Regions from separate parts of the Thermoanaerobacter sp. RKWS2 genome, predicted to be linked through region 1. Evidence: riboswitches for the same ligand, from Rfam matches in the RefSeq annotation. Region 1 holds a riboswitch; the other holds the start of a gene.
What was found. Region 1 has a riboswitch for thiamine pyrophosphate ahead of thiD (bifunctional hydroxymethylpyrimidine kinase/phosphomethylpyrimidine kinase). Riboswitches for the same ligand answer to the same signal wherever they lie in the genome.

Region 1 (14,029 bases):
GATCCTAACCTTGTTAAAAGATTAAACCCAGAAATCGGATATAAACGTCTTGTTAACCTTGTTCAAGCATGGAGTCATGAAATAAAAGAAATGCTTGGTGGAATGGGTATAAATGATATTGAAAGTCTTAAAGGCAATAGGTTAATGCTTCGTGGCATAGGAATGACGCAAAAGGAACTTGATATACTTGGCATTCTTGCTGCCGGCGAATAGGAGGTATATTTGTGAAAAAGATTTATGTGAAAGAAGAAGTGTGTGTTGGATGTAGATTATGTGAAGTATACTGTATTACATCTCATTCAAAGTATAAAGATGTTTTAAAAGCATTTAAGTTGGAAACCCAGAGGCCGACACCACGAATTGTCATAGAAGAAAATAAACCTGTATCTTTTTCACTCCAGTGTCGGCATTGCGATGACGCTCCATGTGTTAAATCATGTATTACAGGAGCGATGCAAAAGGATCCGTTAACTGGTGTTGTAATTTGTGATACAGATAAATGTGTTGGATGCTGGACTTGCGTGCTTGTGTGTGAGTTTGGTGCAATTATAAGAGATGTAAATAATAAGGTTGCATCAAAATGTGACTTATGTGCTGAAGCGGGAGAGCCGGCTTGTGTCAAGAATTGTCCTAATGAGGCACTTGTCTATAGGGAAGGAGGCATTTCTGCATGAAAATAGTAATAATTGGTAATTCTGTTGCGATGGTAGGTGCAGTAGAGGCAATAAGAAAATATGATACAAGTTCTGAAATAGTTGTTATTTCGGATGAAACATATCACGTGTATTCAAGGCCCCTTATATCTTATTATCTTGGGAATTTAGTGTCTGAGGATAAAATGATATATAGAGAGAAAGATTTTTATCGCAAAAATAAAGTAGAAACTATATTTGGTATTAAAGTTGTTTCTATTGATGAAAGAAAAAAGAAGTGTATCTTGAAAACGGGGATAGCATAAGTTTTGACAAACTTCTCATTGCAACGGGCGGGAAACCTATAATACCTCCAGTAGAAGGATTAAACAAAAAAAATGTTCATACTTTTATTAAAATGGACGATGCTAAAAAATTAAAGGAAGCTGCCAAGCCGGGTTCAAAAGCTGTAATTGTAGGGGGTGGTCTCATCGGTTTCAAAGCAGCAGAAGGTCTTCACCATTTAGGGGTAGATGTAACAATAGTTGAACTTGCCGATAGAATTTTAAGTACAATTCTTGATACAGAAGGAGCATCTTTGGTATCTCAAAGTCTTCAGAATGACGGCATAAAAATAATTACGGGAACAACAGTGGATAAAATCATAGGAGATGAATATGTTAAAGGGGTTTTGCTCAAAAATGGGCAGGAATTAGAAGCCGACAATCTTATTATCGCGATAGGCGTTGTGCCAAACGTTGATGTTGTAAAAAACACATCAATTTCTATAAACCGTGGTATTTTAGTAGATAACACTATGAAAACAAGCGTTGAAGATGTGTATGCAGCAGGAGATGTAGCCGAAGGTTATGATATGCTTGTTGAGTCAAATAGGGTTGTGCCAATATGGCCAAATGCATACATGCAAGGGGAAATTGCAGGGCTCAACATGATTGGCATAAATAAAAGTTTTAAAGGGATTTTCCCTATGAACTCAATAGGTTATAAAAATACAAATATGATAACAGCTGGTATAACAAATCCACAGCAGGAGGAATTTGAGATTATCTCTAAAATTGATCATAACAGGAGGTCTTATAAAAAATTTGTGGTAAAAGAAAATAGGTTAGTAGGATTTATATTAATTAATGATATTGATAGGGCTGGATTATTTACTGGGTTTATAAAAAATGAAACGGATATAACTCCATTTAAGAAATATCTTTTAAATGATGATTTTGGATTTATATATTTGCCAAAAGAATTAAGAAAGGCAAAAATGCTTGACCTGGAGGTGGTACGATGAAAACCATAAATGCGTCAGGAATTTATTATAGAGACCTTAATGAAATAATTAAAGAGTTAGTTCGTTCAGGTGAAGACATAATTAATTTAAAAAATGTCAATGGTCAGCGATATATAGGAGATAATTTATCTGGGACTACAAAAATAAATATCGAAGGTACACCTGGCAATGACATGGCGGCTTTTATGGACGGCCTTACAATAGAAGTTTTTGGTAATGGACAGGATGCAATAGGAAATACAATGAACGATGGGAATATTATTATACATGGACATGCAGGTGATGTCGTTGGTTACGGAATGAGGGGTGGATCTATCTATATAAAAGATAGTGTTGGTTATAGAGTTGGCATACACATGAAAGAATACAAAGATAAAGTTCCCGTAATAGTTATTGGAGGAAGTGCAGGAGATTTCTTTGGTGAATATATGGCAGGTGGATGTATGATTGTGCTAAACTTGAAAAATGATGAAAATATAGTTGGAGAATATTGTGGTACAGGTATGCATGGAGGAGTTATATATTTGAGAGGAGATGTAGAAGACTATAAACTTGGAAAAGAAGTTATTAAAGAAAAGATAGATGACAAAGATTACGCGTTTATCCAAAAGTATGTTGAAAATTTTTGTCAATATTTTGATTATGATTTTCAAAAGATTATGAATCATTCTTTTGTCAAATTGCATCCGATAGGCAAAAGACCCTATGGAAATATGTATGCATAAAAGACGGGGAAGACCCCGTCCCTTACTTTTTTGACATGACATTTTTCCTATAGCCATAATCTTTTGCAATTGGTCTGCCTATGCTATTTATTTTACCAGTAATACAGCTAAAGCAATGGGCGGGAGTGTCATTTATACAGATTTTGCCTGGATATAATGCGTACAATTTTCTGTATTCCCCTTCTGTAACATTTGGCATTACAACATTTGCTCCACTACGAAGTGCTATCAACCTTCCATTAACATTTAGGGTTTCCATTGCTGTAGTTGCCGGAATATTAATATCAGGCATCAAAAGCCTTGTTATGGCCATAACTTTTAAACTGAGTTCAAATGTGCCTCCCTTTTCATTTTTTAATGGTGTATCGGGATTCGGGATAAATGGACCAACCCCTATCATATCAGCATCAATTTCTTTAAAAAATAGAATGTCATCTGCAATGGATTCTATAGTTTGTCCAGGAAGTCCTATGAGACATCCAGTTCCAACTTCGTAACCTAATTCTTTTAAATCTTTAAGACACCTTTTTCTATTTTCATGACTCATATTAGGATCGAGTTTTTCATAAAGTTCTTTATCCGTTGTTTCTATTCTTAACAAATATCTATCTGCTCCAGCTTCTTTATATGCCTTATATTCTTCTCTTGTTTTTTCGCCTATACTTAGAGTTATTGCAATATCGAGTTGTTTTATGGATTTTATGATTTTAGTCATCCTTTCAACATTGAAAAAATCATCTTCGCCAGACTGCAATACTACAGTTCTATATCCTAAATTGCGGGCATTTTTGGCAAAATTAATTATCTGTTCTGGCTTTAATCTATAACGTTTTATATTTTTGTTATCTCTTCTTAGACCACAATATAAGCAATTTTGCTTACATATATTAGAAAATTCAATAAGTCCTCTTAAATGCACTTCATCTCCCACATATTTTTTCTTACTCTATCCGCGGCTTTAAATAATTCATCGTTATATTGATCGTCCTTTAAAAGCTCAACTATTTCATTCTTTGAGAGAGTGTGTGTTTCTTCAGCTTTTTTTATTAGTTCTAACAAAAAGTTCACCTACCTCAATAAATTTAAACTTCAAATTGGCAAATAAAATTATTAAAAAGATAGCAAAGTTTTTTGTGGCTAAATAAAAATGAGTAATTTTTTAAAATATGCGTGAAAGTACCGTATTTCTCTAATATTAGTTGTTAAAGCTAAAAACATTGATAGAAGGAGAAACCTTTACGATATGAGTTTAACATTTAATGCTCTAAAAGAAAAGATGTTTTTAAAATATATTTGTTATCGTCAATATATCCATTCACATTACTTTAATGTTGTGATATGGTGTTATTATATTATTGTAGACACTTTAACTCGAACAGGTTAAAATAAAAATATAAAGAGAGAAAGTGTCACAAAATGCCAAGAGGTCAAAGAAAATATAGTGAAGAGTTCAAAAACACTATAGTAGAGTTGAAGCTTGGTATAATAGAAAAAGACTACATAGCAGTATAGGGTATATGACTCCGCAACAATTTGAGGATTTGATTAAAAAATCTGCATAAAAATTTCGAGTTTTTGTGTCTACCATATTGACATAAATCCACTGGTACAGCTACTGTAATTGTAGACTAGCAAACGTGAGACAAAAATATGTTAAAAGTCAGGGAAGTTTGATAATTTCAAGCCCCTGACTTTTAATATTATTAGTATACGCCGATTATTAACATTCATTTAGCAGTAAAGGATGTCCTTATGATAATGCATGTATAGAATCCTTTCATACTTCTTTAAAGAAAGAATAAGTAAATATAGTTACTTACTATACTATAAGGATTTATAAATGGGGCAATAAAGGTAATAGATAAGAATAGATATTATAACTTGGGGTTGACCATTTTCTAAGATAGTGCTATAATTGTATACAGAGATTGTTATAAATTTAACAATAGGAGGTAATTAAAGTGTGGGAAACAAAAATAAATCCAAATAAGGTTTTTGAACTTCGCTGCAAAAACACGACTTATTTTGGAATAGGTAGTATAAAAAAGATAAAAGATATTCTAGAAGTTCTTAAAAACAAAGGTATCAACAATGTCATTCTTGTAACCGGTAAAGGTTCCTATAAAGCCAGTGGGGCCTGGGATGTGGTAAAACCGGCTCTTGAGACACTTGGATTCAAATATTCACTTTATGACAAGGTTGGACCCAATCCTACTGTTGACATGATCGATGAGGCGGCCAAAATCGGCCGGGAAACTGGGGCAAAAGCTGTTATCGGCATTGGCGGTGGCAGCCCTATAGATACCGCGAAAAGTGTGGCTGTACTGCTGGAATACACTGATAAAAATGCAAGAGAACTTTATGAACAGAAATTCATACCTGAAAAAGCTGCTCCTATTATAGCTATAAACCTTACTCATGGTACTGGTACCGAAGTAGACAGATTTGCGGTGGCTACAATCCCAGAAAAAAATTATAAGCCTGCAATTGCTTATGATTGCCTGTATCCTATGTATGCCATAGATGACCCTTCCCTTATGACAAAGCTTGACAAAAGACAGACAATAGCGGTTACTATAGATGCTTTAAACCACGTTACCGAAGCTGCTACCACTCTTGTAGCGTCACCTTACAGCGTCCTAATGGCAAAAGAAACAGTGAGGTTGATAGTTCGTTACCTACCCGCTGCTGTAAATGACCCTGAAAACCTTGTGGCCAGATACTATTTGCTTTACGCTTCTGCTTTAGCTGGTATTTCTTTTGACAATGGCCTTTTGCACCTTACCCATGCGCTAGAGCATCCTCTGAGTGCAGTAAAACCCGAGATAGCTCATGGTCTTGGACTTGGTGCTATACTGCCTGCAGTGGTAAAGGCTATTTATCCATCTGTTGCAGAAGTTCTGGCTGAAGTATATAGTCCTATAGTGCCTGGGCTAAAAGGTCTGCCTGCTGAAGCAGAATATGTAGCTAAAAAGGTTGAAGAATGGCTCTTTAATGTAGGATGCACCCAAAAACTTTCGGACTTTGGATTCACAAAAGAGGATGTTCCGACTCTGGTAAAGCTTGCTAAAACTACGCCTTCTCTGGACGGATTGCTTTCTAATGCACCAGTGGAAGCAACTGAAGCTGTTATTGCCAAGATTTATGAAGAATCTTTCTAAAATTTAATTTAAAAATTTCACAGCAAGCAGATAGACAATAGGCAATGAACAAGAACAGTATAGTTATTATTTTAACCATGTTGAAGGCAAAGAAATTTTAATCTTTGCAGACAGCGAAGGACAAACAATAGCACAACAAGTTCAAATAGGATATCTTTTTGATAAATAAGAAATGAAGACTGAGAAATTGAGGAGAGCCCTTAGCTTACAAAAATGAGCTAAGGGCAGTAATTTTATGTTTTTTTGTTAACACTTAAATTTTATCAGAAAAAGGGGAACTTATAACTTAACTCATTAAATATTGATATCATTTTCAAAATAATTGTTGAATTCTTTTGCGTTTGTGGTATAATTAGTTTAAGCAATTTACTTAAAACTAAATATGACAAGTGCTAGGGGAGCCAAAAAGTGGCTGAGAGGGGATTCGTTCCCGACCCTTTGAACCTGTCAGGGTAATGCCTGCGTAGGGAAGCATGCTTTTTAAAACATTTGTAAAAATGCTCACCTCACAGGTGGGCTTATTTTATTATTTGGAGGTGTTTTTATGAAATTAGCCCTTACTATTGCCGGCTCTGACTCTGGGGGAGGAGCAGGTATACAGGCAGATTTAAAGACTTTTTCAGCCCATAGAGTATACGGCATGAGTGTCATTACTTCAATAACAGCGCAAAATACAATGGGGGTTTTGGGAATTGAGGATATAAGTCCTGATATGGTGTATTTGCAGATGAAGGCAATTTTTGAGGATTTATACCCAGATGCAGTGAAGATAGGTATGGTATCTAATGAAAGCATAATTAAAATGGTTGCAAAAGGGTTAAAAGATTACAATGTAAAAAATATTGTGTTGGACCCTGTTATGATTTCAAAAAGTGGAAGCTATTTATTGAAGCCGGAAGCAGTGGAGGCTTTGAAAGAGGAACTGATTCCTTTAAGCCTTGTAGTTACGCCAAATCTTATGGAGGCAGGAGAGCTAATTGGAAGGGAAATCAAAAGTGTGTATGACATGAAAGAGGCAGCTAAAAGAATTTTAGATTTTGGTGCAAAAACAGTGGTGGTAAAAGGTGGACATCTTACAGGAGATGCTTTAGATGTATTTTTCGATGGAAAAGAGTTTTATGAAATTACATCAGAGAGAATCGATACTAAAAACACGCATGGTACAGGCTGCACATTTTCCTCAGCTATAGCTGCCAATATCGCTTTAGGCTATGATTTAGTTGAGTCAATAAAAAGAGCGAAGTCATACATTACAGGGGCTATAAAACATTCGTTGGCCATAGGGCATGGAGTAGGTCCCACTAACCATTTTTGGAATATAGAAATAAGGAAGGTGTGAGATATGGACTTAACCCTTTATGCTATAACGGATAGGTCTTACATAAAGGATATGGATATTGCTGACGCAGTAGAATTAGCAATAAAAGGCGGTGCAACAGTAATTCAACTGAGAGAAAAAGACATATCAAGTAGGGAATTTTATGAAATTGCTCTCAAAGTTAAAGAAGTGACAAAAAGAAATAGAATCCCTCTCATTATTAACGACAGAGTGGATATAGCTTTGGCAGTAGATGCAGATGGAGTTCACGTTGGACAGGAGGATTTGCCGGCAGATGTTGTAAGAAAAGTAATAGGTCATGATAAAATAGTAGGGGTATCAGCGAGGACAGTGGAAGAAGCTTTAAAAGCACAAAGAGATGGAGCGGATTATTTAGGAGTGGGAGCGGTGTTTAAGACTCCTACAAAGCCGGAGGCGGAAGCTATTGGAATAGAAGGGCTGAAAAAGATAAAAGAGGCAGTCACTATTCCCGTAGTTGCAATAGGAGGTATAACAAAAGATAATGCTTATGAAGTCATGTTAAAGTCGGGAGTAGACGGGATATCTTCAGTTTCAGCTGTATTTTATGGGGATATAGAAAACAATACAAGAAAACTTTTGGAGGTTATAGCAAAAGCGATAAACGATAGGAGGAATTTGAAATGAAAAAAGAATTGTTGAAAATTTTAAGAGAGAAAAAACCTTTAGTTCACCATATTACAAATATAGTTACTGTCAATGATTGTGCTAATATAACACTGGCTATAGGAGCATTGCCAGTCATGGCACATGCCTTGGAAGAAGTAGAAGAAATGGTAAGTGCAGCAGATGCTTTAGTTTTAAATATAGGCACTCTTACAAATGAACAAGTAGAAGCGATGATAAAGGCAGGAAAGGCTGCAAATAGACTTAAAGTACCAGTTATATTAGACCCTGTTGGAGCGGGAGCTACGAAGCTTAGGACACAAAGCTCAAAAAAGATATTAGAAGAGGTAAAAATTTCTGTGATAAAAGGGAATAGTGCTGAGATTTCAATACTTGCAGGCAAAGGTGGGAAGATACGCGGTGTAGAATCTCAAAGCGGAGCAGATGATATTTCTGAAGCTGCAAAAGATTTAGCAAAGCGTACAACGTTGTAGTAGCAGTGTCAGGTGTTACTGACATAATTACTGATGGAAAAAGAATTGCGTATGTAAAAAATGGGCATCCTATGATGGGCACTGTTACTGGCACAGGTTGTATGCTTACCTCTGTAGTAGCGAGCTTCTGCGGAGTATGTGAAGATTATTTTGCAGCTACAGTAGAAGCTTTTGTAGCTTTTGGAGTAGCAGGTGAAAGAGCCGCTCAAAGCAGCAATGTCAAAGGGCCCGGCAGTTTTAAAGTGACATTTTTTGATGAGATATATAATCTCACGCCGGAGATAATAGAAAAAGATAAGAAGGTGGAGTATGAATAAAATACATCGTATGGTTTTTATGGCACTTATTATTGCTATAGGCACTTTTACCTCTCAATATGTATGGTTTAGTGTAGGTGTTGCCAAAGTTACACCTGTTCAACATGCTATTAATGTTATTTCAGCAGTTTTTTTGGGACCTTGGGGAGCGTTAGAAGTAGCTTTTATTATAGGACTATTGAGGAACATCCTTGGTGTTGGATCGCTTTTGGCATTTCCAGGAGGAATGGTTGGTGCATTTATTGCTGGATATCTTTATAGATTTACACATAGATTTTATTTTGCCTCGGTAGGAGAAGTTATAGGGACAGGCATTATAGGGGCATTGCTTTCTTATCCTATAGCTAAGTATATACTGGGAAGTTCAGGCGCGGCTTTTATGTTTGTCATTCCATTTTCGCTTTCCAGTACAATAGGCTCGGTTATAGGATATGTAGTGGTATTGGTTTTAGTAAAATATAAGAAATTTATCTCATAAACTTACTTTAGAAAGGCGGGTGTGAATCATGAAAATTAAAAATTTTACCCTTTTTCTAATATGGGCAGGTGCAGCAATCTCAATTGCTGAAATCTATACAGGTTCGCTATTTGCACCTCTAGGTTTAACTAAAGGCTTGTTGGCTATTTTAATAGGCCATATCATTGGTACATTATTTTTCTCGCTTGGGGGGCTTATGTCATACATCCTTAAGTTGCCAGCAATAAAATCAACAAAAGTTGTTTTGGGCAATAAAGGTACAATTTTTTTAGGAGCACTAAACATTCTACAATTGATTGGATGGACAGCAGTCATGATTATACAATCAGCAAAAGCTTTTAATGGTGCCATTGGTATGTCTGTTGGTGTAGGAATACTTTTTGTAGGCACATCTGTTTTATTATGGTCACTATTTTTTGAAAGTGAAGTATACTGGGTAAATAACATTGCAGTAATATTGTTGTTTATATTGACTATTGGTGTTGTAGTATTTTTAAAGGGCGGGAAAATTTTAACACCAACAGGTAATATAAGTTTTGTAGATGCAATCGAACTTGCCGTTGCTATGCCTGTATCATGGCTGCCTTTAGTAGGAGATTATACGAACAACAGTGAAAATAGAAAATCTAGCTTTATATATACATTTTTAGGTTATTTTATTGCAAGCTGTTTTATGTATTTTATAGGTCTTTTTGTTTCATTGAAAACGGAAGGAAAAGATATAATTTCATATTTTGCATCAATAAAAACTGGGTTTGTACCATTGCTAATAATACTTTTATCAACAGTGACGACTACTTTTATGGATGTATACTCTGCTGCGATATCTACAATGGCAGTTATTAAAACAAGGCTCAGTAAAAAAGAGCTATTAATAATTTATTCGCTGATAGGTATCATAGCAGCATATTTATTCCCAATTGATAAATATCAAAACTTTTTATATGCTATCGGTAGTGTATTTATTCCAGTATACACAGTAGTTTTTGTAGGCTTCTTTATATTAAAATATGAAGAAAGTGGGTACCTTAATATTCCTGCAGTTGTATCATCTATCATTGGAATTATTACGTATAATTACATGGTATATAACGGTACTTCATTATTAAAATGGTATCTAACTCCCACCATAACAACAATATTTTTGACTGCTGTAATTTATACTGTAACACAAACTTTTTTTAAAAGAAAAGAGAAAATTTTATGATTGATGAAATTGTAAAACTTTTGAACTCGTAAAAGGGAAAGTGCCACTTATACATGTCATCACAAATTATGTTGTGATGAATGATAATGCAAACGCACTTTTGAGTTTTGGAGCATCACCTGCAATGGCAATGTTGCAAGAAGAGGCATATGATTTTACCGCGATTTCAAATGCCATGTACATAAATATAAAATACCTGCTATCCTTAACCAGGGAAGATGTGCAGCTATAAAAAGGAAAATTGATTTTGCAAATCATTGTTAAAATTTAGAATTATAAGCATTAACATGCTAATTTTGAAGCTTTGAAGGTGTATCATTATATTTAATGGCAGGTAGATAACTTTTGAATGGAAGCAAAGTAAAGTAGCTACCATAGGTAGTATTTTAAATAACAGCTGATGAAAATATGGAACTTTATTGCTTTAATACACTCCATATCAACAATTTACAGGAGGAATTCCTATTGAAGCTATTAAAAAATGTATAAAAATGAAAACCAAAATACACCAACCTAATATTTTTAATTTAAATCTATGTGCTCTCCCGTATCTAAATAAATTACCCATTCACATACATTAGTAGCATGATCAGCAATTCTTTCAAGATAACGAGCTACAAACAAAAGCTGACTTGCCTGGTCGATGTTTCTTGGGTCTTCCATCATATAAGTTAATGGTTCCCTAAATACTTGTTTGTAAAGAGCATCTACTATATCATCTTTTTCACCAATCGTCCTTGCAAGGCCTAAATCCTGGCGAACGTAAGAATCCAATGACATTTTTACCATTTCTCTTACGATTTCAGCCATTCTAGGAATATCTATCAATGGTTTTATATATTTTTGATGAGCAATCCTCAAAGTAGTTTTTGCTATATCTACTGCATAGTCTGCCATTCTTTCTAAGTCTGTAACAATTTTGAGCCCTGTCAAAACTATTCTCAAATCCCTTGCGATTGGCTGCTGGGTTACAATAATCTTTGCGCATTTATTGTCAATTTCTACTTCCATTTTGTCTATTCTGTCGTCATCATCTATGACCTTTTGAGCCAATTCTGTATCATGGTTCACTAAAGAAGTAATGGCATTCGCTATCATTTCTTCTACAAGGCTACCCATTTTTAATACGTCATAATGAAGTCCCTCTAATTCTTTTTCAAAATGAGTGCGATTCATTCTTTCACCTCCTTTAATCGAATTTTCCAGTGATGTAGTCTTCTATCCTCTAGTCTTGCCACAACCAGATGGCCTTATAAGAACTAAAATGCCATTTTCTTACGTAGATAAAATAATGATTAATTATAAAAGCATAAAATATTAAAAAATGAAACAAAGGCATATTCATACAAATGAAACGCCTTTGTTTCATTTAAAAAGGGGTACCATCAGTGATAGTACATGCCTTCTCTGACCTCCTTTACCCCCCGAGATAAGCTTCTTTTACCTGCGGGTTTTCCGCCAGTTGCCGGGCGGGGCCAGATAAGACAATTTTTCCTGTTTCTAATACATAGCCTTTATGAGCAATAGAAAGAGCCATATGTGCATTTTGTTCCACTAAAAGAATAGTAGTTCCTTGCTCGTTTAGTTCTTTAATGATCGCAAAAATCTCTTTAACCAACAGGGGAGCTAAGCCCATTGAAGGTTCATCTAAAAGTATAAGCCTAGGTGCTGACATTAATGCTCGTCCCATCGCTAACATTTGTTGTTCTCCGCCAGATAAAGAGCCGGCCAGTTGTCCCTTTCTTTCCGCAAGCCGCGGAAACCGTTCAAAAACCCTGATAAGCCTGCGTTTAAATTCTGCTTTATCTTTTAAAAGATAAGCACCTAACTCCAAGTTTTCCAATACTGACATGTTAGCAAAAACCCGTCGGCCCTCAGGCACCTGGCTTATACCCATTTTTACAATGTCATGAGCAGTTTTACCAGTAATGTCCTTACCTTCAAAAATTATTTTTCCTGATTTAGGCTTGACCAATCCGCAAATTGTATTTAAAGTAGTGCTTTTCCCCGCACCATTTGCCCCGATTAAGGTTACTATTTCTCCTTCGTTTACGGTAAGCGATATTCCTTTTAAAGCATGAATGGCTCCGTAAAACACATTTAACTCTTCAATTCTTAATACTTCCTTCTCGCTCATAGTTACGCCCCCTCTCCTAAATATGCTTCAATAACCCGAGGGTTGTTTTTAATTTCTTCAGGCGTCCCGTGAGCAATATTAGCTCCATAGTCCAAAACATAAATCTGCTCGCAAATGTTCATTACTAAATGCATATCGTGCTCAATGAGTAAAATAGTCACGTTAAATTTGCTCCGGATAAAGCCAATTAATTCCATTAACTCAGTCGTTTCTCGAGGATTCATGCCTGCTGCTGGTTCGTCTAAAAGTAATAAGGAAGGGTGAGTAGCCAACGCCCGGGCAATTTCTAATCGACGCTGTTCTCCGTAAGGTAAGTTTTTGGCCTTTTCTTCTGCCTTATGAGCTAAGTTCATGATTTTTAATAGCTCGTAAGCTTCATCCCGCATTTCTTTTTCTCCTTGGTAAAACTTCCCAAGACGGAATATAGCATGTATCATATTATATGGAACATGTAAGTGCCTGGCAATTAAAACATTCTCTAAGACTGAAAGTTCGCCAAACAAACGAATGTTTTGGAAAGTACGGGTTATGCCTTTAGCAGCAATTTGGTAAGGCTTTAACCCTACAATGCTTTCGCCTTTAAAAATTATATCACCAGTGGTTGGAAGGTAAATCCCCGTTAAAAGGTTAAAAACCGTCGTTTTACCTGCACCGTTTGGTCCGATTAACCCAACTAAATCTCCTTCATTTAAGGTAAGATTTAAATCCTGAACTGCTTTTAATCCTCCAAAGCTAATCCCCAGGCTATGCGTCTGCAGAATGGCTGCCATGACTAACACCTCTCTTTCTCTGCAAAAGCTTAAAGGATAACTCATGGGTTCCAAGAAGTCCCTGGGGTCTAAATAACATTACCAAGATTAAGATTATGGCATAAATTATGAGCCGCAGTTCTGCTAAACTCTGTAAAAATGTAGAAATTAATGTCAATACAATTGCCGCTACTACTGAACCGGTGAGGCTTCCCTGACCTCCCAAAACTACCATCACAAGTATATCAAAGGATTTTAAAAAGTTAAAAGCATTTGGTTCAATAAAGGTAATATAATGAGCAAGGAGTGCTCCGCCAATTCCAGCAAAAAATGAACCCATAGTGAAAGCTATAACTTTATATTTTGTAGTATTTATTCCCATGGCTTCCGCCGCAATTTCATTTTCTCGAACTGAAACACACGCCCGACCATGGCTGGATTGAACAAAGTTTTTGATAACTAAAACTGTAACAAGCATGCACCCAAAAGCCCACAGCCAATTAGTCTTCTGAGGTATCCCCATTAAACCGTAAGCTCCACCTAAATAATCAATATTTGTTATTACCCCCCGGATTATTTCAGCTAGTCCTAAAGTAGCAATAGCCAAGTAATCGCCTCTTAAACGCAAGGTAGGTATGCCAATTATAATACCGCCAATACCCGCCACTATTGCTCCAACTAACAAGGATACAATAAAAGGGACATTAAAATTTAAAGACATAATAGCCGAAGCATAAGCACCTAATGCCATAAATCCCGCGTGGCCAATAGAAAATTGTCCTGTAAAACCAACCACTAGATTTAAACTTACGGCAAGAATAATATTAATTGCGATAGTAATTAAGTTTAACATCACAAAA
Region 2 (11,538 bases), 960 kb from region 1:
GAGGCGGCAGAAAGAGGAGAAATACCTGCCTTGATAGAAGAAAAAGATTTAAAAGGCGTATTTCATGTACACACTACTTATAGCGACGGTAGAAATTCTCTTGTTGATATGGTAGAGAGAGCGAGAAAGCTAGGATATAAATACATAGCGATTACTGACCACAGTAAATCTGCTTTTTATGCCGGTGGATTGGCAGAGGAAATGCTATTGAAACAGTGGGAAGAAATAGAAGAGTTAAACAAAAAATACGATGATATAGTCATATTAAAAGGTATTGAATCGGATATTTTGCCGGATGGGTCATTAGACTACGACGAAGAAATTTTAAAAAGATTCGATTTGGTTATAGCTTCTATACATTCTCATTTTAAAATGACTAAAGAAGAGATGACAAAAAGAGTGATAAACGCCATTAAAAATAAATACACAAAGATAATAGGCCATTTGACTGGAAGGCTTTTACTGGCAAGAGACAGCTATGAAATTGACGTCTATCAAGTAATTGACGCGGCAAAAGAATACGGCAAAATAATTGAGATAAATGCCAGCCCCTATAGATTAGACCTTGACTGGAGATATATAAAATATGCAAAAGATAAAGGTGTAAAATTTGCCATATGTCCGGATGCCCACAGTGTAGAAGGGTTGGAAGATGTAAAGTATGGCATTGGTATTGCAAGAAAGGGGTGGCTTGAAGCAAAAGATGTTGTAAATACTTATGAACTGGAGGCAGTGTTAGAGATTTTTTCTAATATGTAAAACCGCTTTTAATTTTATTAGCGGTTTTTTTATTTTATTTTTTTGAAAAGCTTTAAGAAATCTTGACATACTATTATGAGAAGAGTACAATATATTTTGTATCAGAAATATTTGAATACAAAATATTCGTGTGCGAAATAATTTAAAATGCGGTGGTGAAAATGGAAGAGATAAACAGTGGATTGAAAATACTTAAGCTTTTAAAACAAATAATGAATATTATAAAGCATTCTATGAAATACGAGTGCAAAGATTTTGACATTACAGGACCACAAGGAATGCTTATGGGCATTTTAGCCCGTTATGGTGAAATGAAAGTAAGTGACTTAAGTCAGAGATTAGGGCTTTCCAATAGCACTGTTTCTGGCATTATTGACAGGTTAGAAAAGCAAGGCTTGGTAGAGAGGACGAGAAGCACTGAAGATAGAAGAGTTGTTTATGTCAGTGTGACTCCTAAGTTTAAAGATACTTTTCAAAAACATTTCAAAGAAGCTGAAGAGAAGTTTGAAAAATTAATAAGTAGAGCAAGCCCACAAGACCTTAATAAAATAATTGAAGGATTAGAAGCACTGAAAAAAATATTGGAAAAACAACATGATTTATAGTGAGGAAGTATAACAAAATTAAGTAAATAAGTTGAGGAAGTAGAAATTTAAAAAGAAGTAGTTCTCACAAAAGAAATCGAGGCAAATTTTTAGGAGGAGAAGGTGTTGGTATGGTAAAACTGGCGAAATATTTAAAACCCTATATTCTGTTGATTTTTTTAGCAGTGTTCTTTATATTTGTTCAAGCAATGAGTGATTTGTCATTGCCTGACTATATGTCCAAGATAGTTAACAATGGAATACAGCAAGGTGGCATAGTAAATGCAGTGCCTGAGGCTATAAGGAAAAGCGAAATGGATAAACTTTTGCTATTTGTTACACCTGAAGAAAAGGAAGAGATTTTAAAAGATTATACATTAGTAGACAAATCCAGTCCTGATTATGATAAATATGTAAAAAAATATCCTATTCTTTCAAAAGAGCCTGTATATGTCCTTAAAAGCGTAGATAAATCAGAAATTGACAAAATAAATTTACCTATGGGGAAAGCCTTTTTAGCTGTTACAGGTGTGGAAAAAGCTAAAGCCAGTGCAAAAAACGGAAGTATAGAATTTAATGGAAAGAAAATACCGGCAAATGTAGACCTCTTTGCTATGATGTCTCAACTGCCAGAAGAGCAACTTATTCAAATAAGAGATGAAATGAACAAAAAGTTTGCTTCTTTAGGTGACAATATGGTTATACAAGCTGCAACAATGGCTGTAAAAGAAGAATACAAGGCAATTGGCATAAATACAGACAAAATTCAAACTGATTACATTCTTCATACTGGCCTTATAATGCTATTGATAACTGGACTGAGTGCATTAAGCACTATTATGGTAGCATTTTTTGCATCAAAAGTGGCAGCTGGAGTAGCGAGAGATTTGAGAAGAGATTTATTTGCAAGAGTAGAGAGCTTCTCTAATGCTGAATTTGACAAATTTTCTACGGCTTCTTTGATAACAAGAACTACAAATGATATTACACAAATACAAATGCTTCTTGTAATTATGATAAGAATGGTGTTTTATGCGCCTATAATGGGTATAGGTGGTGTATTTAGAGCACTTAGCAAAAGTGTTTCAATGTCTTGGATTATAGCTTTAGCAGTAATAGTACTTTTAGGTATAATATCAGCATTGTACTCCATTGCGATGCCCAAGTTTATGCTAATGCAAAAATTGATTGATAGATTAAACTTAGTTACTCGTGAAAATTTGTCAGGAATAATGGTGGTAAGAGCTTTTAATAATCAAAAATTTGAAGAAGAGCGCTTTGACAAAGCTAATCAAGATATTACAAAAGTAGGGCTTTTTGTAAATCGTGCTATGGCATTTATATTTCCATCTATGATGCTTGTGATGAATGGAATTACTCTTTTGATAGTATGGGTAGGAGCTCACCAAATCCAAAATTCCAGCATGCAAGTTGGAGACATGATGGCATTTATGCAATACGCTATACAGATTATCTTTGCATTTTTGATGTTCTCAATGCTGTTTATAATGATACCAAGAGCATCAGTATCGGCAGAGCGTATTGCTGAGGTTTTGGCTACAGAGCCTTCTATAAAAGACCCAGAAAATCCAAAACAATTTAATGAAAATATGGCTGGAACTGTAGAATTTAGGAATGTATCTTTTAAATATCCAGGTGCTGAAGAATACGCTTTAAAGGATATAAACTTCAAGGTTTTGCCAGGGCAGACAGTAGGCATAATAGGAAGAACAGGTTCTGGAAAGAGTACCTTAGTGAATTTGATCTTGAGATTTTACGATGTGACAGAAGGACAGGTTTTGGTTGATGGTGTAGATGTAAGAGAGGTAAGGCAGGAAGATTTACGCAGCAGAATAGGATATGTACCCCAAAAAAGTTGGCTTTTCAGTGGTACAATTAAATCAAATTTGAAATACGGAAATGACCAGGCTACGGACGAGGAAGTAAAAGAAGCAGCAGAAATTGCACAAGCAATGGAATTTATAAATGAAAAGACCAAGAAATTTGATTCAGAGATTGCACAAGGAGGAACAAACGTTTCAGGAGGGCAAAAGCAGAGGCTTTCCATTGCTCGTGCTCTTGTTAAAAAGCCTGAAATATACATTTTTGATGAAAGTTTTTCAGCTCTTGACTTCAAAACAGAGTCAGCTTTAAGGAAAGCCTTAAGAGAAAGGCTAAAATCAAGCACTGTTATAATGGTGTCACAAAGGGTGTCAACTCTTTTGCATGCAGACCAAATAATAGTGCTTGAAGAAGGTAAAATTGTGGGCATAGGGAAACACAAAGACCTACTTAAAAACTGTCAAACTTACAGAGAAATAGCTTTATCACAGCTGTCGGAGGAGGAATTGGCATGAGTGAAAATAGAAGAATAGACCCCAAACAGATGCCCAGACTTCGCGGGCCAGGAATGGGAGGCGGTCCCCATGGCATGGTTCGCGGTGGAGAAAAAGCGCGAGATTTTAAAGGCACAATGAAAAAGTTGATAAAATATTTATCAGCTTATAAAATTTCTATAATAAGTGTATTTATATTAGCAGCTCTTAGTGCTTCCTTCTCCATTGCGGGTCCTAAAATACTCAGTAAAGCCATAACCAAAATTTTTGAAGGTGTAATGAATAAAATAACAGGGCAAGGCAGTGGCATAGACTTTGAATATGTAGGAAAGATAATTCTAATTCTCATAGGCTTATATGGTTTAAGTGCTTTATTCGGATACCTGCAAGGATGGATAATGTCTGGGGTTGCGATGAAAGTTACCTATAGATTTAGAAAAGAAATTTCTGAAAAAATTAACCGCCTGCCTTTGAAATATTTTGAAAGCACAAATCAAGGGGAAATATTGTCACGTATTACAAATGACGTGGATACAATTACTCAGACTCTCAATCAAAGCTTGACTCAGATAATCACTTCTGTGACGACAGTAGTAGGCGTTTTGATTATGATGTTTACCATAAACTGGCTTATGACTTTAGTGGCGCTTTTGATAATTCCTTTGTCTTCTTTGGTAATTGCCTTTATTGTCAAACATTCACAAATGTATTTTAGAGAGCAGCAGGATTATTTAGGGCATGTAAATGGTCATGTGGAGGAAGTATATGGAGGCCATAATATAGTAAAGGCTTTTAATGGAGAGAAAAAGAGCATTGAAAAGTTTGATGTATTAAATAACACTTTGTACGGAGCAGCTTGGAAGTCACAGTTTTTGACAGGTATTATGATGCCACTTATGAATGTAATAGGAAACTTGGGTTATGTGGCGGTTACAGTTTTGGGTAGTTGGTTGGTCATAAAAAATGCAATAGAAGTGGGGGATATTCAGGCGTTTATACAGTACATCCGATCTTTTACACAGCCTATTGCTCAGATTGCAAATATTTCCAATATACTGCAACAAACTGCTGCCTGTGCAGAAAGAGTATTTGAGTTTTTGGAGGAAGAAGAGGAAGTTCCAGATAATCCACAGCCTGTAAAAATTGAAGATATAAAAGGGAATGTGGAGTTTAGAAATGTTCGTTTTGGATATAGACCTGATAAAATGGTGATAAATAACTTTTCTGCTTCTATTAAGGCAGGACAAAAAGTTGCAATTGTCGGTCCTACTGGTGCAGGAAAGACTACTATAGTGAAACTTTTAATGCGCTTTTACGATGTGAATGAAGGAGCTATTTTGATTGACGGGCATGATATAAGAGATTTTACGAGAGAAGATTTGCGTTCACTTTTTGGCATGGTGCTTCAGGATACTTGGCTTTACAATGGTACTATTATGGACAATATAAGATATGGCCGTCTCGATGCTACTGATGAGGAAGTTATAAAAGCTGCTAAGGCAGCTCATGTTGACAGTTTTGTAAGGACATTGCCAGGGGGCTATAACATGGTATTAAATGAAGAGACCACAAATATTTCTCAAGGGCAAAAGCAGTTACTAACTATAGCAAGAGCTATTTTGAAAGATCCCAAAATTCTCATACTCGATGAGGCTACAAGCTCTGTAGATACCCTTACAGAAATACAAATACAAAAAGCGATGGATTACCTTATGAAAGGACGCACAAGCTTTATAATCGCTCATAGGCTTTCTACGATAAGGGATGCTGACTTGATACTTGTCATGAACCATGGAGATATTATAGAGCAAGGTACCCACGAAGAGCTTCTTAAAAAAGGCGGTTTTTATGCAAGTCTCTATAACAGTCAGTTTGAAAAAGAGGAAGAGATGGCAAGTTAATACCATTTGATGTGTGTGCAAAACGTCAGCAACCTACAAAGCTTGGCCATCCGCATTTGATAATTATTCTTGACACAGACTACAGAAAATGATAAATTAAAGGTGAAAACAAAATAGGTGGTTATGTCCGCTGGGGGAGCCTTAATGGCTGAGATGGCATTGATGCCAAACCCTTGGAACCTGATGAGGGTAATGCCTCCGTAGGGAATGCGGCTCAAAAATACCGCATTTCGCGGTATTTTTTTCAGCGAACATAGCCTCTAAATATCATGGAGGTGTTTTTTATTATGTCCTACATTATAAGTATATTTTCTGATTTTGCCAAAATAAAACCAGTGACCTTATCAGTTATATTGGCAATTTTATTGGCAGCTTTTCTTTTATATCTGATGCGAAGAAGTGTCAAATTTGACACAAAGATGCTTGTCTACGGAGCACTTTCAATCGCTATTTCTTTTGTGCTGTCATATATAAGGTTTTACCATTGGCCACAGGGTGGTTCCATAACGCCTGCCAGCATGCTTCCACTTTTTATATTTGCGTATTATTATGGACCAGGTCCTGGTGTGATTGTTGGCATGGCATATGGACTTTTGCAACTTATTCAAGACCCCTTTATAGTCCAATGGGTGCAAGTACTTCTCGACTATCCTTTGGCTTTTGGTGCATTAGGACTTGCTGGCTTTTTTAGAAAAAACCTGAGTTTGGGAATTTTAGTCGGCGGATTTGGACGATTTTTCTCTCACTTTTTATCCGGAGTATTCTTTTTTGCAAGCTATGCGCCAAAAGGAATGAGTCCTATAGTTTATTCACTTTTAGTTAATGGAAGCATAATAGGTGTAGAAGTGGCAATATGTTTTGCAGTTTCACTAATTCCTCAAGTTAGAAATGCTATCGAGGAAATTAAAAAGAAAGCAATTGCTTAAAGGGGTATTTCCCCTTTTTTATTTTTTTCAATGGATAGCCAAAATAATGGTATAATATTTTGTAAGAAAAAATTTAACATAAAATTAACATCCCTATAATGTTTTTTTAATGTTATCATAAGATAATTTAATCAAAGGTTATGGGAAAGCCCATGGATAAATAGGAACAGGCCATAAAAGAGTAGCAAAGGCTGTTGAAAAAGCTTTTGAAAAGTACGATAATGTATATATAATTGTAGATATAAAGAATATAAAATCCTTTTGAAAGTTAAGAGAATTGTTGTTTGAAAACCTTGATAAACTTAAGTATATGAAAAAAGAATGGAAGAATTGGTTTATAAAAATTCCGCTGATAGAGTGTGTGAAATTGTGCTGAAAAATTTCGATGAAAGCATTAGTGAAATGAGATTATAGGGAGGGGATTTTGCTGATGCAAATAAAAAGAGTGCTTCTTGACAAAGACAAAAACATTTTTTTCTATATAAACAAAAGAATAAAATGTAATATATTGGACAAAATAATGCCTAAAATAACTCATATAGGAGGTCCTTTTTTTACAATATTTTCTTGCTTATCTTTAATATTTTTCGGAAAAAACAATGTGAAAGCCTCTGCTTTAGAAGCTTTAACTGCTCTTGTAAGCAGCCATTTGTTTGTTCAGCTCTTAAAAAGAAAATATACAAGACCAAGGCCTTATATGGTATTAGCTAATACAAATACTTTTAAACATCTTTTAAAAGATTATTCTTTTCCTTCAGGTCACGCTACTGCCAGTTTTTCACTTGCTATGACTTTTTCAATGTTTTTTCCAAGCCTTGCACTGTTCTTTATTTCGCTGGCAGTACTTGTAGGGATTTCAAGGATATACATTGGACTGCATTATCCTTCAGATGTATTAATGGGCTCAACGATAGGTATTACTTTTTCTTATCTAACCCATTTTATAGCTACAAAGTTGTTTTTGTAAAAAATTTTTCAAAATAGATTGACAGATTGTAAATAGAAGAATATAATGTAGAAGGGCACAAGTTAATACAATCGTTAGGTGAGGCTCCTATACAGATATACGCTGCTGCCCGGAAACATCGAGAGATGCTAACGGGTCAACAAGTATTACCGAATTAAGGTTTTACTTAATGCAGCTGGAGGATGCTCCAAAGCTGTATAGTGCCAAAGCTCAACGAATTGAAATGTTAAAAAACCTCTTTCATTCGTTGAGAGGTTTTTTAATTTGCGAAAAAACGGAGGTGAGAAGAATGGACGGTGGAGGTAGTAGTAAAAGCTATAAAGGTATATGTAATATGACATTGAAGAAGGATGGGCATAGTTTGAGGCCACGTCCATTCTTCTCACACGTGGCCTTTTCAATAAATTTTGCTATTTCTTAAAATGCCTATTTATCCCTTCTTTTGATGTCCTATTACATATACCTCCAAAACAATTCCTTTTAATTCCATCGTCTAAGTGCGAAAGTTTTTCACAAAAAAACAAATACTGTAACTGTAAGGTTGCAAAAGACTCAGCAGCCTTAGTCTATTATTGTGTTTTGGAGGTGTATGGAAATGATCAAAATCGCAAAGAAAAATGGATTCACAGATACGATACTTACCCAATTAATTGAGTTTGCGAAAAAAGATGTAGATGAAGTTTTGGCACAATTAGGCACAGACAGAGAAGGTTTGACTTCTGAGGAAGCAGAAGATAGACTTGAAATGTATGGGTTAAATGAAGTAGCCCATGAAAAACCAGCTCCTTGGTATATTCAATTGATTAAAGCTTTTATTAATCCCTTCATAGGTATATTGGTATTTTTGGCAATTGTGTCATATATAACTGATGTACTTTTTACTGCACCTCAAGACAGAGATTGGAGCACCATAATTATTATCTCTATAATGGTAACGGTTAGTGGACTGCTTCGCTTTGTTCAAGAGTACCGCTCCAATATAGAAGCGGAAAAATTGAAAGCCCTTGTTCACACGACTGCTGCAGTTATTCGCAAAGATACAGGTGAGAGAGAAATAAAAATGGAAGAAATAGTACCTGGTGATATAATACATTTGGCAGCAGGAGATATGGTACCTGCAGATGTTAGGGTTATTACTTCCAAGGACTTATTCATAAACCAAGCGACCTTGTCAGGAGAATCTGAACCAGTTGAGAAATATCCGGATTTAAAAGAAGAAAAAAGGAAAGCTAAGGATTTAAACCTCTCAGACTTAGAAAATATATGCTTTATGGGTACCAATGTAGTAAGTGGCTCTGCTATTGCTGTAGTTCTTTCAACAGGTGACCGTACTTATTTTGGTTCAATGGCAAAGTCCCTTGTAGGGCATAGGGCAATGACAAGTTTTGAAAAGGGTATTAACAATGTCAGCAAAGTGCTTATCAAGTTTATGGCAGTTATGTTTCCAATTGTTTTTGTGATAAATGGCCTTACAAAGGGTAATTGGTTGGATGCATTGCTTTTTGCCTTGGCTGTAGCTGTTGGACTTACTCCCGAAATGCTTCCAATGATAGTCACTACAAACCTTGCTAAAGGTGCTGTGACAATGGCAAAACATAAGACAATTGTCAAGAGATTAGATGCTATTCAAAATTTCGGAGCAATGGATATACTTTGTACTGATAAGACTGGCACTTTGACATTAAACAAAATAGTTGTAGAAAAACATCTTGATATACATGGAAATGAAGATGACAGAGTTTTAAGACATGCATATCTTAACAGTTATTATCAAACAGGTCTAAGGAACTTGATGGATGTAGCTATTTTAGAGTATGGAGTTGAAAAGGGCTTTAATGGTTTAGATAAAATATACAAAAAAGTTGATGAGATACCCTTTGATTTTGTAAGGCGAAGAATGTCTGTAGTTTTAGAGAGCGAAGGTGGGAAAAGGCAGCTTGTAACGAAAGGCGCCGTTGAAGAAGTGCTTTCCATCTGCGAATACGCTGAGTACAAAGGTGAAGTTGTTCCTTTGACAGATGAAATACGCCAAGAAGTAAGAGAAATGGTAAGAAAATTAAATGAAGACGGAATGAGGGTGCTTGCCGTAGCTCAAAAAAATGATGTTCCACCAGAGGGAGTTTTCAGTGTGGCGGATGAAAGTAAGATGGTTCTCATGGGTTATATAGGTTTTCTAGACCCGCCAAAAGAATCTGCACCTTATGCGATAAAAGCCTTAAAAGAACATGGAGTAGATGTAAAAATTCTTACTGGTGACAATGAAATAGTGACAAAGAAAATCTGTAAAGAAGTGGGGATTGCTGTAGAGAATATTCTATTAGGAAATGAAATAGAGAATATGACAGATGAAGAATTAGCAGAAGTAGCAGAAAAGACGACAATTTTTGCAAAACTTTCTCCTATGCAAAAATCGAGAATAATAAAGGCTTTACAAAGCAAAGGCCACATTGTTGGATATATGGGAGACGGTATCAATGATGCGTCTGCACTAAGAGAAGCCGATGTTGGAATTTCTGTTGACTCTGCAGTAGATATTGCAAAAGAATCAGCAGATATAATACTTTTAGAAAAAAGTCTTACGGTATTAGAAGAGGGAGTTGTAGAAGGACGCAGAATTTTTGGAAATATTATGAAATACATTGCAATTACATCGAGTTCTAATTTTGGTAATGTATTTTCAGTTTTAGTAGCAAGTGCATTTTTGCCTTTTTTGCCAATGCAGCCATTGCAACTTCTTTTCCTTAATTTAACTTATGATTTGTCAATGACATCAGTGCCTTGGGATACAATGGATAAAGAGTATATACAAAAGCCAAGAAAATGGGATGCTGCAAATATAGGCAATTTCATGGTATGGTTTGGACCTACTAGTTCAATTTTTGATATAACCACTTATGCTTTGATGTTTTTTGTAATTGGTCCGTTGGTTATAGGTGGCTCTTACTTCTTGTTGCCTGAAGCACTTAAACTCCAATTTGTTTCACTTTTCCAAACAGGCTGGTTTGTAGAAAGCTTATGGACGCAAACAATGGTAGTTCACATGCTTAGGACCGAGAAGATTCCTTTTATACAAAGCATTGCTTCATGGCCACTATTACTTTTTACCTCAGCAGCTGTTACAGTAGGAACGATTGTGCCATTTACTTCTTTTGGAGCTAAACTTGGGATGACGCCTCTACCAGCAATATACTTCTTGTTCTTGGCAGCTACGCTTCTTGCATACTTGACTTTGGCGCAATACGTTAAAACGAGATTTGTAAAAAAATTTGGAAGTTTGCTGTAATTTTGGACAATAGATTAGCCAAGTCAGACAAAGGGGACGGTTCCCTTTGTCTGAAATTTAAAAAGCCTGGACAGAAAGCACTGTCTGGGCTTTTTTACAAATTTGTGAAAACAAGAGAATATCCTACTGAGATGGAAATTAAATTAAGGAAGTAATTTGACATAATAATAGAATTAAAGTAAAATGGTGCCATGGGATACAAAATCATTATAACTACCAGTGGAATTATAAGAGCTAATAGATACCTGTAATTTACTGAGTATTTGCCTTCTTTTAAAGGATCTAATCAAAGGGGGAATTAGATGAAAAAAAGAGTAATATTTTTATTGGTCTTGGTTGCCATTTTAGCTTCGGCTATGATCCTTTTTGCAAAATTTTCATTATCCGAAAAATCTAGTAGAGAAAAAATAGTTGTAACTCCAGACATATTTGGAAGAGTGAAATTGAATGGCGGGTATATAGGCTTATCTTACGACTTTTCTCAAGTGAAGATGTTAAAAATAGGTGATGATAGAATTGAAGTTATAGATAAAAAAACAGGAAAGCTATTAGATGCCTATGGTGAAGAAATCAAATCTTTGGATAATGGTAGGAGCCAATATATAGTATATCGTGAAAAAGAAAATGATTTTGGAATTCTGCGATTGTATACAATTTTTGAAACCCAAGAAGAAAATGGGAATAAAGAAATTGGCAAAGTAGTAGGTAAGTATTGGGATATAATGTCGCGAAGTGGTTGGTATATAGAAAATCAGCATGTAGTTACTATTTCTACAACGGGG

Region 2: linked by a shared signal. The riboswitch ahead of thiT (energy-coupled thiamine transporter ThiT) and the one ahead of thiD (bifunctional hydroxymethylpyrimidine kinase/phosphomethylpyrimidine kinase) in region 1 are both predicted to bind thiamine pyrophosphate.

Annotation. Positions count from the first base shown of each region.
Region 1 covers NZ_CP110888.1:719,800-733,828, forward strand. The annotation lists gene OEI98_RS03595 (glutamate synthase-related protein) at 1-213, shown strand, start outside; gene OEI98_RS03600 (4Fe-4S dicluster domain-containing protein) at 225-674, shown strand; partial or broken gene OEI98_RS03605 (NAD(P)/FAD-dependent oxidoreductase) at 671-1,938, shown strand; gene OEI98_RS03610 (hypothetical protein) at 1,935-2,663, shown strand; partial or broken gene hydE ([FeFe] hydrogenase H-cluster radical SAM maturase HydE) at 2,686-3,722, opposite strand; partial or broken gene OEI98_RS15245 (hypothetical protein) at 4,169-4,225, shown strand; gene OEI98_RS03620 (iron-containing alcohol dehydrogenase) at 4,625-5,824, shown strand; TPP riboswitch at 6,209-6,311, shown strand; gene thiD (bifunctional hydroxymethylpyrimidine kinase/phosphomethylpyrimidine kinase) at 6,369-7,163, shown strand; gene thiE (thiamine phosphate synthase) at 7,167-7,808, shown strand; partial or broken gene thiM (hydroxyethylthiazole kinase) at 7,805-8,598, shown strand; gene thiW (energy coupling factor transporter S component ThiW) at 8,591-9,076, shown strand; gene cytX (putative hydroxymethylpyrimidine transporter CytX) at 9,105-10,283, shown strand; partial or broken gene OEI98_RS03650 (hydroxyethylthiazole kinase) at 10,324-10,473, shown strand; gene phoU (phosphate signaling complex protein PhoU) at 10,806-11,459, opposite strand; gene OEI98_RS03660 (ABC transporter ATP-binding protein) at 11,701-12,420, opposite strand; gene OEI98_RS03665 (ABC transporter ATP-binding protein) at 12,423-13,190, opposite strand; gene OEI98_RS03670 (branched-chain amino acid ABC transporter permease) at 13,165-14,029, opposite strand, start outside.
Region 2 covers NZ_CP110888.1:2,585,212-2,596,749, reverse strand. The annotation lists gene polX (DNA polymerase/3'-5' exonuclease PolX) at 1-759, shown strand, start outside; gene OEI98_RS13785 (MarR family winged helix-turn-helix transcriptional regulator) at 921-1,364, shown strand; gene OEI98_RS13780 (ABC transporter ATP-binding protein) at 1,475-3,700, shown strand; gene OEI98_RS13775 (ABC transporter ATP-binding protein) at 3,697-5,580, shown strand; TPP riboswitch at 5,703-5,805, shown strand; gene thiT (energy-coupled thiamine transporter ThiT) at 5,868-6,506, shown strand; gene OEI98_RS13765 (phosphatase PAP2 family protein) at 6,937-7,473, shown strand; M-box (ykoK) riboswitch at 7,537-7,699, shown strand; gene mgtA (magnesium-translocating P-type ATPase) at 8,069-10,756, shown strand; gene OEI98_RS13755 (hypothetical protein) at 11,059-11,538, shown strand, end outside.